Regions from separate parts of the Rhizobium sp. 62_C5_N11_2 genome, predicted to be linked through region 1. Evidence: predicted binding sites of a transcription regulator. Region 1 holds the regulator's gene; each other region holds the start of a gene.

Region 1 (3,336 bases):
GGCCGATGCCGAGCTTTGCGCAAAGCTCTTTCAGCGTACCGGCAACCATGAAGGCGTGGTCGCGGCTCTCCATCTGGCAGGGACCGGCAATTAGCGACAGGCGGCCGGTATTGGAAAAGGTCACCTGGCCTTGGCCTTCGCCGATCTTGACTTCGGAATTCGTCTCAGTGCTCATCGTGTCTCCTCGAAGGCGAAGAGCGTGCCCTGCCCGGGCGCGGGCTTCACCAGAATGCGATTGTTCTTGCGCGTGTATGTCACCCCGTTAGCAGCCAAATGCGCTTCTGTCACGGCAAGATCGGCGACAATGAAGAGGATTGCCCGGCCACGGAGGCCGCGATCGGCGGATGAGCCGGCGATCTCGAAATAGGCTTCTAGCCCTTCCGGCGTCATCAGGCTGATTTTCGCGTTCGAAGCAGCAACATTGACGCCAAAACCGGTTTTCTCGACTGCCGCCTGCGCCACGGCAAGGCCGACGAAGGCTCCGAAAGCGGCGGCATCAGGCGCGCAGAGCGCGATCTCGGCAATGCCGGTGACGCCATTGGCATGCGTCTCCAGCGCGCCGCGGTCGGCCGGCAGCGGATTGACGCGTTCGACGCTGAAAAGGAAGAGATCGGGCGCTCGCAGGTCGCCGGCAAAAGCCAGCTTGAAGCCGGCGACGCTCTCAGAACCGTCCGGCATCGTCATCGGCCGGGTGAACTGCAGCATCTCGCCGGCGCTCGATCCGTTGCCGACGAAGTTCTGATGATCGATGCCGGCATCCTTACTACCGAAAGCAAGCCCCGAAAGCCCCTCCTCGCCGCAGCGGAAGCGGAAGGCCCGGTTGCGGGCGGTGAAAACATTGCCTTGCCGCGCTGAGGCCTCGCTCTCCTCGACACTCGCAATCCCGAGCGGCTCCAGATAAGTCTTGTCGGCAAAAAAGACGCAGGCGTTTTCCGTTCCGAAGGGATGGCGTGCATCGGCGGCAACGGTGAAGCCGAGCTTGCCAAGCCTCTCGCGCGCCAGATCGATATTGACGACGGGCAGCACCACATGATCCAGCGGGTGCGGCTTGGCGGAACGCTCGTTCATGATATCCCTCCTGGAAGCGGCAAGAGATGTGCGATGGCGCGCCCCTCAATGCAAGACATGTGTCCCAATCCGGCGAATGAAAATAAAAATCTCAACGAGTTGGCGCCAAGTTTTACGGAAATTTAGCTACTTGCGGAACACATATGGAACATATAGTGTCTGTTCTGGATTTGTTTCAATCACGAGGTCACAACGTCGATGCTCACGCGCAAACAACAGGAGCTTCTCCTTTTCATTCATGAGCGCATGAAGGAATCCGGCGTTCCGCCATCTTTCGACGAAATGAAGGATGCCCTGGACCTCGCTTCCAAGTCCGGGATTCACCGGCTGATTACGGCGCTCGAGGAACGTGGCTTCATTCGCCGCCTACCGAACCGCGCCCGTGCGCTCGAGGTTATCAAGCTTCCGGAGGCCTACAGCCCCAGCATTCAGCCCCGGCGGGGCTTTTCGCCCAGCGTCATCGAGGGCAGCCTTGGCAAGCCGCAGCCGGTCGCCACTCCTGCTCCGGCAAAACCCGTCGCCGACAACGGCAACTCGGTATCCGTGCCGGTCATGGGCCGTATCGCCGCCGGTGTTCCGATCTCGGCGATCCAGAACAACACCCACGAAATCGTCGTTCCGGCGGACATGCTCGGTTCCGGTGAACATTATGCGCTCGAGGTCAAGGGCGATTCGATGATCGACGCCGGCATCTTCGACGGCGACACCGTGATTATTCGCAACGGCAGCACCGCAAGTCCTGGCGACATCGTCGTTGCTCTCGTCGATGACGAAGAAGCGACACTCAAACGCTTCCGCCGCAAAGGCGCCTCGATCGCGCTGGAGGCGGCCAACCCGGCTTACGAGACCCGGATTTTCGGGCCGGACCGCGTCAAGGTTCAGGGCAAGCTCGTCGGCCTCATTCGCCGCTATCACTGACATCAGGCAGTCCGGATTCGGCAAAACTGTTGCTGCGCCAGTCATAGGCGCGATGCCGCATCCATGGCCGCGACAATGCATCGAATGCGGTTGCGACCTCCAGGCCGGCGTCGGCGAAGCGCAACTCGACGGAACCGGTCCTGCGCAGCGTTTCGCCGGTGAAGAGCGTCGCCCCTGAGCGGCAGCTGTTGAAGCGCAGGCGGACCGACGTCACGACGATATCGGCCGCGTCGCATGCCGGACCGAGATAGGCGGCATTGTCGATGACAGCAACCACGTGACCATTGCCAAGCCTTGATATGCACCAGGCCTTCTTGACGCAGGAAAAGCGGTTTGCTTCACCACCAGCTGCAGCCGCCCGCATCGCCGACCTTGCTTCGTTCTGCTGATCGCGGGAAAGCCTGACGCGGCGGTCTTCTCCCTCCGGCGGGATAGCAGGACCATCCAGCATCTTCGGCGGGTGATGCGTCGGCAGGACCAGCGCTCTCTGCCACTGGTCGAAGATGAAATCCGGCGGTCTTTCACGGTTGGAAGCCATGGCCCCCGCCTCGACGATTGCGACGAGACCACCATCCTCCGAAATCGCCAGATCCGGCGGCCGGGGAACCGGCAGAAGCAAGAGGACGAGCGTCGACACCGCGATGATCGATGTGCCGATATGGTGCAGCCGGGTGCGGAGCAGCGTCAGCAGCAGAAAGCCTGCGACGGCTATCGCGAAATACCAAGCGGGCAAGCGGCCGATGCCGATGTCGCCACCCCAGCCGGACACCGTCTTTGCGATCGCGATCACCAGATCGAGGCCGAATCCGACGACCTTCCAAGGCAAAACGTCCAGACCGAAAGGCATGAGCAGCATCGCCAGCAACCCGGCCGGCATGATGATGAAGGAGATGATCGGCATCGTCGCGAGGTTTGCCGGCAGGCCATAGGCAGTCAGGCGATGAAAATGCTCGATCGAAAACAGCGCGGTGGAAAAGCCGCCGATCAGCGAGGTCAGGAAGACGCCGCCGAAGAAACCCGCAACCGTAACGACGGGCCGAAAAACCGGCAGCTTCAGGAAAGCGTTTTCGCGGACGCGCCGGTCCTTCCACAGCTGGTAGCCAGATACCAACGCCAATGTCGCGGCAAAGGACATCTGGAAGCTCGGACCCAAGACCTCGGACGGTGAAATGGCGAGAATGACGAGCGCCGAGAGAGCGACATTGCGCAGGCTGATCGACGGCCGGTCGAAGAAGACGGCAATCAACATGATCGCCATCATGATGAAGGCGCGTTCGGCCGAGACGGCAAAGCCGGAGATCAGGAAATAGGCCGTGACGGCGATGAGCGCGCCGGCAGCAGCGATCTTCT
Region 2 (3,336 bases), 2.7 Mb from region 1:
AAATGTTCGCCGCCCTTCATCAGTAGATCCACAGCGGCCATGAAGACGTCGAGCCGGAGGTTGAGCGGCAGGACGCCATCGATGATCCTTGCCTCCACCAGCCGGCTGACATAGGGCTCGAGCATGTCGATAGCTTCGACGACAAGTCCGATCGAGGTTTCAGGGTGGTTTTCGCGGGCAGCCTGCAGCGCTTCTTGAAGCTCAGGGCCAGGTATATGATAGAATAAAACGAGCTTCATATCGCTGGTATCTTTTTCCAGCATCGGCTTTGTGCTCGTTATGCTTGCTACTTCACAGTTCGGAAATTTCTTCGCCAGTGCTTCTACCATGCATTCCGAAAACAGATCCGCCTTGGCTACCACTAGTATAGTATCTCCAGACGAACTCAACTTCCTTCCTTGGTCCGCATTCTCCATTCCAGACCCTGTCATGAACATATACGCCTCCCCTAGCGTTACACTTTACTCAAACGTGGAGCGATGGCGGGTATTAAATAGTATGAAATGTCGATCCCGAATGTCATCGCCTTATTTTTTAGACATTTCTTAATTATGTTAATACGGATTGAGAAGGAAGGAAATGGCCCAAAGTGATTAGTTTTAGCGGGGGAAAAACGATACGATACAAAGCCTTGGTTGTATTTTCACTTCGATAGATACTTCAAGGTTATATTTGCTCTGACTATAGCTGAACAGCTTAATGTAATATTTCAGTACAGATTGTCATAATTTCGTCATGCAGGGTGGTGGCCGGATACAGGACGGGGAAACATCGAGAGGTGCCCCTCAACCCGGCAGCGAATGCCGAGAGCCCCGAATTCTCATTGCCCGCCGACGCTCCCGCCGAAGAGATCTTAACGCTCCAACGACAGGGGCTATCCAGGGCTAGCCGGGCATGGCAGATCCGCCTTAGCCCGAATTGATGTCTATCGGATCCGCATTTTTTCCAGCAATCTGTGATCGTCGTCCAAGTGGCGACATGGAAAACCCATGTACTGTTTAGCGTTTTTATACATGGCCTCCATTTAGGGCAACTCAACGAAAAGAAGACCTGACTACTCCTTATCCATTTCAGGATTCGGAGCCGGATATGTGCGGCCTTGTACTGAGTACGTACGTTCCCAATACCAACGGTTTGATCAACAAATCGCGAAGAAGCCGCAGATGACTAGTACCGAATACATCTGCCGATGTTAACCGCATCGGAGCGAGCGCGAGTAAAATCCCATTTGAGATGAGAGGGATTTCGAAAAGCTGCTCCGGTTTTTTTCTGGAGAAACTTGAATGTCTGACGACATCGAAATCACGAAGGTCGGGGCGCTTGCCGACGGCTTTGCCAACAGCGCTATCAATTCAACTGAAGTTGACGACGGCTCGACCGGTTATGTCGGCGGCGTCGCCAATGGCGACAATCGCGACAATACCGACAACAGCGTAGATGTGGACGTCAAGGCCGAGCTCTCCGCAAATAATGGCGACAACCGCGACAACGAATATGACTGGAGCTACAAGTCCGACGACGATACGAGCACCAAGACCACGACGATCACCGACTCCAATAACGACTACGACTGGAGCTATGACAGCAAGTCGTACAGCGACAACGACACCGACACCAAGACGATCACGGACACCGATACGAAGACCGTGACAGACACCGACATCAAGACCATTACGGATACGGATACCAAGACGGTCTCCGACAGCAACAACACGGCCGACAGCTTCAACAAGACGGATACCGACTTCGCCGTCATCGAAGACGTCAAGGACTTCGACAATCTCGGCGTTGCCGGCCACGACCTCACCTTCAACCTCGGCGACGACTTCTCCTTCACTCTCGACGTTGACAGCATCCTCAACAATTCGCTGTCCGGCGAGGGCAACGACAGCGGCTTCAGCGCCGTCCAGGCGAGCCATCTGGCTGACCAGGACCAGGCCTGGAACATCAAGATGGACAATGGCGGGGCCGACAACCATCTGAAGGCCGATGGCGGCCACGCCGATAGTGCAGAAGGCATTGAGATGGACGGCAAGGGCTGGGATCTCAAGGCTGGCGACGATGCCAATGGCTCGAGCACGGCCGACGCTTCGGCCATCCTTGCCAATTCCGGCTTCCACCTCGAGCTTGTTCAGGGTGCTAACCTGCTCAGCAACACAATTGACTCCAGCGTCATCGGCGGCAATTCTCATGTTTCCGACGTCGGCGAGGATACCAGCACCTGACACGGACCTCCAACGACCAAGACGAGCTGCACCGGCCCCGGCCGGTGCAGCTTGATTGCTTGAAAACGGTTTGACGACCACACCGCAGCTCCCAGCGAGGGGCGCCCAGAAGGCCGATCGTCATTTCGAATGGGAGGGCCGAACCATGCATATCGAGAAGATTTCGGAAATCATCGCGCACTTCATCGGTCTCTTCGAGATGACGACCGACGAGATGCGGTTGCGCACCAACTATGCTGAAGGCGCAGGACCGGGCGCGGATGGACCCGTTCTGCCGGATCAGGATGCCTATACGGCTGCCTTCTCTTCCGATCTTCAGCTCAAGGATTACGATCCAGGCGTCATTTACAAAAGCGGCAGCTACGAGATCGAATATGGTCCGGCGCGCCATTTAGGCCGCGTCTTCGAAGAGAGCCTCGAGAAGCTGGCGGCGATTGCCGCAAAGGACATCCCGTTACCGCATTTCGGCGATCCCACGGATATCGTGCTCATGGATGAGCCGGAACTGACCGTCTTTGCCGGGCCTGGCTCGACGATCAGTCATGTCCTCCAGGTCAACGTCCTCTACGACGACGATTATCTCGACATGACGAACGGCGTCCATGCGCCGCGAGACACGACTTTTGTCATCGAAAAGCTCGCGGACTTCAGCACCAAGGCCGAGATCTTCACGCCTTTTTCGAGCCTCCACAGAACCGACACCTATGATGGCGCGCTGAAGATCGCCCAGGATCTCGAAAGCTATATCCAGAATGCCCAGAATACCGAGGACAGCGGGACAACCTCGCCCAGCACCGACGCGACGCATCATTTTGTCACCACCCATCCCGCGGGCGACGGCCCCATCGTCTACGTCAATGGCAAGGCCGAGACCGATATACCCGTCCTCGACGACTTCCTGCCCGACCGCGGTCTCGCCAAGCTCCAGGAAGAACCCGACGACAGCAATTCGTCCGTCGAACAGACAGATCCCAGCGGCAGTAGCCTTGATGTGACCGCCGGTGCAAATCTCCTTGTCAACGTCGCCTCGGTGATCAACACCGGCGTCATTACTTCGGTCACCGCGGTAATGGGCAACTACCACCAGATCGACGCGATCTCCCAGGCCTTC
Region 3 (3,336 bases), 360 kb from region 1:
TCTTCTCCTGGATCTCAGGCACCGTGCTCTTCAATCCACAGGTCTATTTCCTCAGCCAGCTGCCGGCCGAGATGGATCTCAGCGAAACGATCTCGATCGTCGTCATGGCGCTGACGCTCTCCTTCATCGCGACCATTTTCCCGGCCTGGCGTGCCTCCAGGCTCGATCCGGTGCAGGCCCTGCGCTACGAATAAGGAATGCCGCCTTCATGAATCGCAACGTCGTTCTCAAGCTTACCGGCGTCGAGCGCCAATACGGGCAGGGCCATACGCTGCTCCCGATCCTGAAGGGCGCGGATTTTTCGATGTCGAAGGGCGAGATCGTCGCTCTTGTCGCGCCCTCCGGCACCGGCAAATCGACGCTGCTGCATATCGCCGGCCTGCTGGAGCATCCGGACGGCGGTGAAGTTAACATCAACGGCCATGCCTGTGACGGCCTGAGCGACGAGAAACGCACTGCGATCCGCCGCAGTGAAATCGGCTTCGTCTACCAGTTCCATCACCTGCTGCCGGAATTCTCGGCGCTCGAAAATATCATGATGCCGCAGCTGATCGCCGGGCTGTCCTGGAAGGAAGCCGGAGAGCGGGCCGGCCAGCTTCTCGATTATATGCGCATCGGCCATCGTGGCTCGCATCGCCCGGGCGAGCTTTCCGGCGGCGAGCAGCAGCGTGTTGCGATTGCCCGTGCCGTCGCCAATGCGCCGACTCTTCTTCTTGCCGACGAGCCGACCGGCAATCTCGATCCCGAAACGGCAAGCTACGTCTTCGATGCGCTGGAAGCGTTGGTGCGCCAGTCCGGCCTTGCTGCCCTCATCGCCACCCATAATCACGAGCTCGCCCGCCGCATGGACCGGCGCGTGACGATCTCCGACGGCAAGATCGTCGATTTCTGATGCATGTCGCCCAAAAGCCTGCAGTGGTTTTGGGATAACGACATGCATAAATCAGAGACTTAATGTGCATCGCATGAATCCAGATTGACGCGATGCGCTTTAAGGCTGTGATCAGGGCACGATCAGCCCGCCGCGATAATCAAGCGCATAGGCCTTCTGGCCGCCGACCATGATGCATTCGTGGCCGCTGAACCGCTCGCAGCCGCCTTCGTTGCGATCGAGATAGCGGCCGAACGGATGGTCGAATTCCATTCCGCCAAGAAATCGGCCCTCTCGATACATCGCCGAAAGTGCAGCCTTGATCACCGTCCCGGCTACTGTGCCGTCGATGAGCTTCGGCGCGATGACGCAGCCGAAATAATTCATCGCCCAGATGGGCTCGTCGGCAAGCCACACCACCTCCTGTCCAGCGAAATCGGTGCCGCCGAAATAGCTGTCGAGATAGCGCCAGTCGCCGCGTTCGTAACCGATATCGTGGGAGCTCGGCCGGCAGGGTACGCGCGCCACGCCGCCGCCGACATAGGTCGCAGCCTTCGCCTCCACGACGAATTCGTTCAGCATCGGAATATCGAACATCTCGTTCTCCTCTTCTTGGCTGGATGCTGGCAAATATGCTGCGAGGTGTAAAGAACAAAAGAGGAACAAAGATTTGAAATAAACGGGTCGCCTCGAGGAGGCTGGCCGTCTAGGCGCCATGACCGATCTGTGGCAGGCCAGAAGGGACAGCTGCCGCCCATATCATCGGGTACTGGCTCCCAGCGATTCGAAGGTGCGCATCCCGGCATTTTTCAAACACAAGAAAGAAGGAAAAGATTCCTGTTGACAATAGAACATACATGGAACAAAGTGAAAACATAACGAGTAAAGGAGAGCCCGATGACTGACATGATCCGTGATATCGCAGCATTCACCTCCATCGCAATGTTCGTTGCCAGCTTCTCGCTCATCGTCATGGCGCTCTAAAGTTTTCAGGGGACCGCATGGTCATCATGCGGTCCGGATGCGGGACTTCTTCTGGACATCATCGCCCTCTATGCCGACAATGCGTCCGATTCATTCGGGTGATTGGGAAGGCATGTCATGGCGGATACGGCAAAGGGTTCAACGGGTGAGGCGACCGGCGGCACGCCGGGCTTCATCCACCTGAGGGTCCATTCCGCCTATTCGCTCCTCGAGGGCGCACTGCCGCTGAAGAAGATTCTCTACAAGGCGACCGGCGACAGCCAGCCGGCAATTGCGATTACCGACACCAACAATCTGTTCGTTGCCCTCGAATTCTCCCAGAAGGCGATGGAGGACGGCCTGCAGCCGATCATCGGCTGTCAGGTCTCGATCGACATGGAAGACGGGTTGGAAACGGAAAAGCGCGGTGGCCAGCAGGCCCTGGTCAAGCTGCCGGCGATCGTTCTTCTCGCTGCGACGGATGCCGGTTACGAAAGGCTGGTCGATCTCGTCAGCCGCGCCTATCTCGGCGGCGAGAGCAATCAGGCCGTTCATATCAGCGCCTCCTGGCTGGAGGAGGCAGGCACGGAAGGGCTGATCGCATTGACCGGCGCCCTGACCGGGCCGGTCGACGTGGCGATCAAGGAAGGCCATCCCGCTCAGGCGGAAGCCCGGCTGCTCACGCTGAAGCGTCTCTTCGGCGACAGGCTCTATGTCGAGCTGCAGCGGCACGGCACTTACGACAAGCGGCACGAACAGAAGATTGTCGGGCTCGCCTATGCCCACGACCTGCCGCTGGTTGCGACCAACGAGGCTTTCTTTCCGACACGCGACGATTACGACGCCCATGATGCGCTGATGGCGGTCGCGCACAACGCCATCGTCTCCGACGACAGCCGCTTCCGGCTGACGCCGGATCATTATCTGAAGAGCCGGGCCGAAATGGCCAAGCTCTTCGCCGACCTGCCGGAAGCGCTGGAAAATACGATCGAGATCGCGAGGCGCTGCTCCTTCGTGCTGAAGACGCGAAAGCCGATCCTGCCGCGCTTCACCGGTGCCACCGACGATGCCGAGGAGGCCGAGCGCGCCGAGGCGAGCGAGTTGCGCCGCCAGGCGGTCGAAGGGCTGGACATGCGGCTTTCGACGCTGGGCATGTCGCCGGGTTACGAGGAGAAGGATTATCGCGAGCGGCTGGAATTCGAGCTCAGCGTCATCGAGCGCATGCGTTTCCCCGGTTACTTCCTGATCGTTGCCGACTTCATCAAATGGGCCAAGCAGCATGACATTCCGGTCGGTCCCGGCCGCGGGTCGGGCGCCGGTTCGCTGGTCGCCTATGCATTGACGATCACCGACGTCGATCCGCTGCGTTTTTCGCTGCTGTTCGAGCGCTTCCTCAATCCGGAACGCGTCTCGATGCCCGACTTCGACATCGACTTCTGCCAGGATCGCCGCGAAGAGGTGATCCGCTATGTCCAGGCCAAGTATGGCCGCGAGCAGGTGGC

The links. Region 1 encodes LexA, which represses DNA repair genes until DNA is damaged. Its sites were predicted from a motif close to TGTTCNNNNTGTGTTCNG; they were not measured.
Region 2: the regulator LexA is predicted to act here: its motif matches at 1,255-1,272, upstream of AB8B31_RS22055 (fibrinogen-binding protein).
Region 3: the regulator LexA is predicted to act here: its motif matches at 1,719-1,736, upstream of AB8B31_RS07365 (DUF5680 domain-containing protein).

The regions. Positions count from the first base shown of each region.
Region 1 covers NZ_JBPWPW010000001.1:1,808,309-1,811,644, reverse strand. The annotation lists gene kdsA (3-deoxy-8-phosphooctulonate synthase) at 1-175, opposite strand, end outside; gene AB8B31_RS09210 (VOC family protein) at 172-1,068, opposite strand; gene lexA (transcriptional repressor LexA) at 1,267-1,986, shown strand; gene AB8B31_RS09200 (ComEC/Rec2 family competence protein) at 1,967-3,336, opposite strand, start outside.
Region 2 covers NZ_JBPWPW010000001.1:4,513,097-4,516,432, reverse strand. The annotation lists gene AB8B31_RS22060 (helix-turn-helix transcriptional regulator) at 1-437, opposite strand, end outside; gene AB8B31_RS22055 (fibrinogen-binding protein) at 1,284-2,225, shown strand; gene AB8B31_RS22050 (hypothetical protein) at 2,371-3,336, shown strand, end outside.
Region 3 covers NZ_JBPWPW010000001.1:1,451,131-1,454,466, forward strand. The annotation lists gene AB8B31_RS07355 (lipoprotein-releasing ABC transporter permease subunit) at 1-194, shown strand, start outside; gene AB8B31_RS07360 (ABC transporter ATP-binding protein) at 209-892, shown strand; gene AB8B31_RS07365 (DUF5680 domain-containing protein) at 1,004-1,468, opposite strand; gene dnaE (DNA polymerase III subunit alpha) at 1,973-3,336, shown strand, end outside.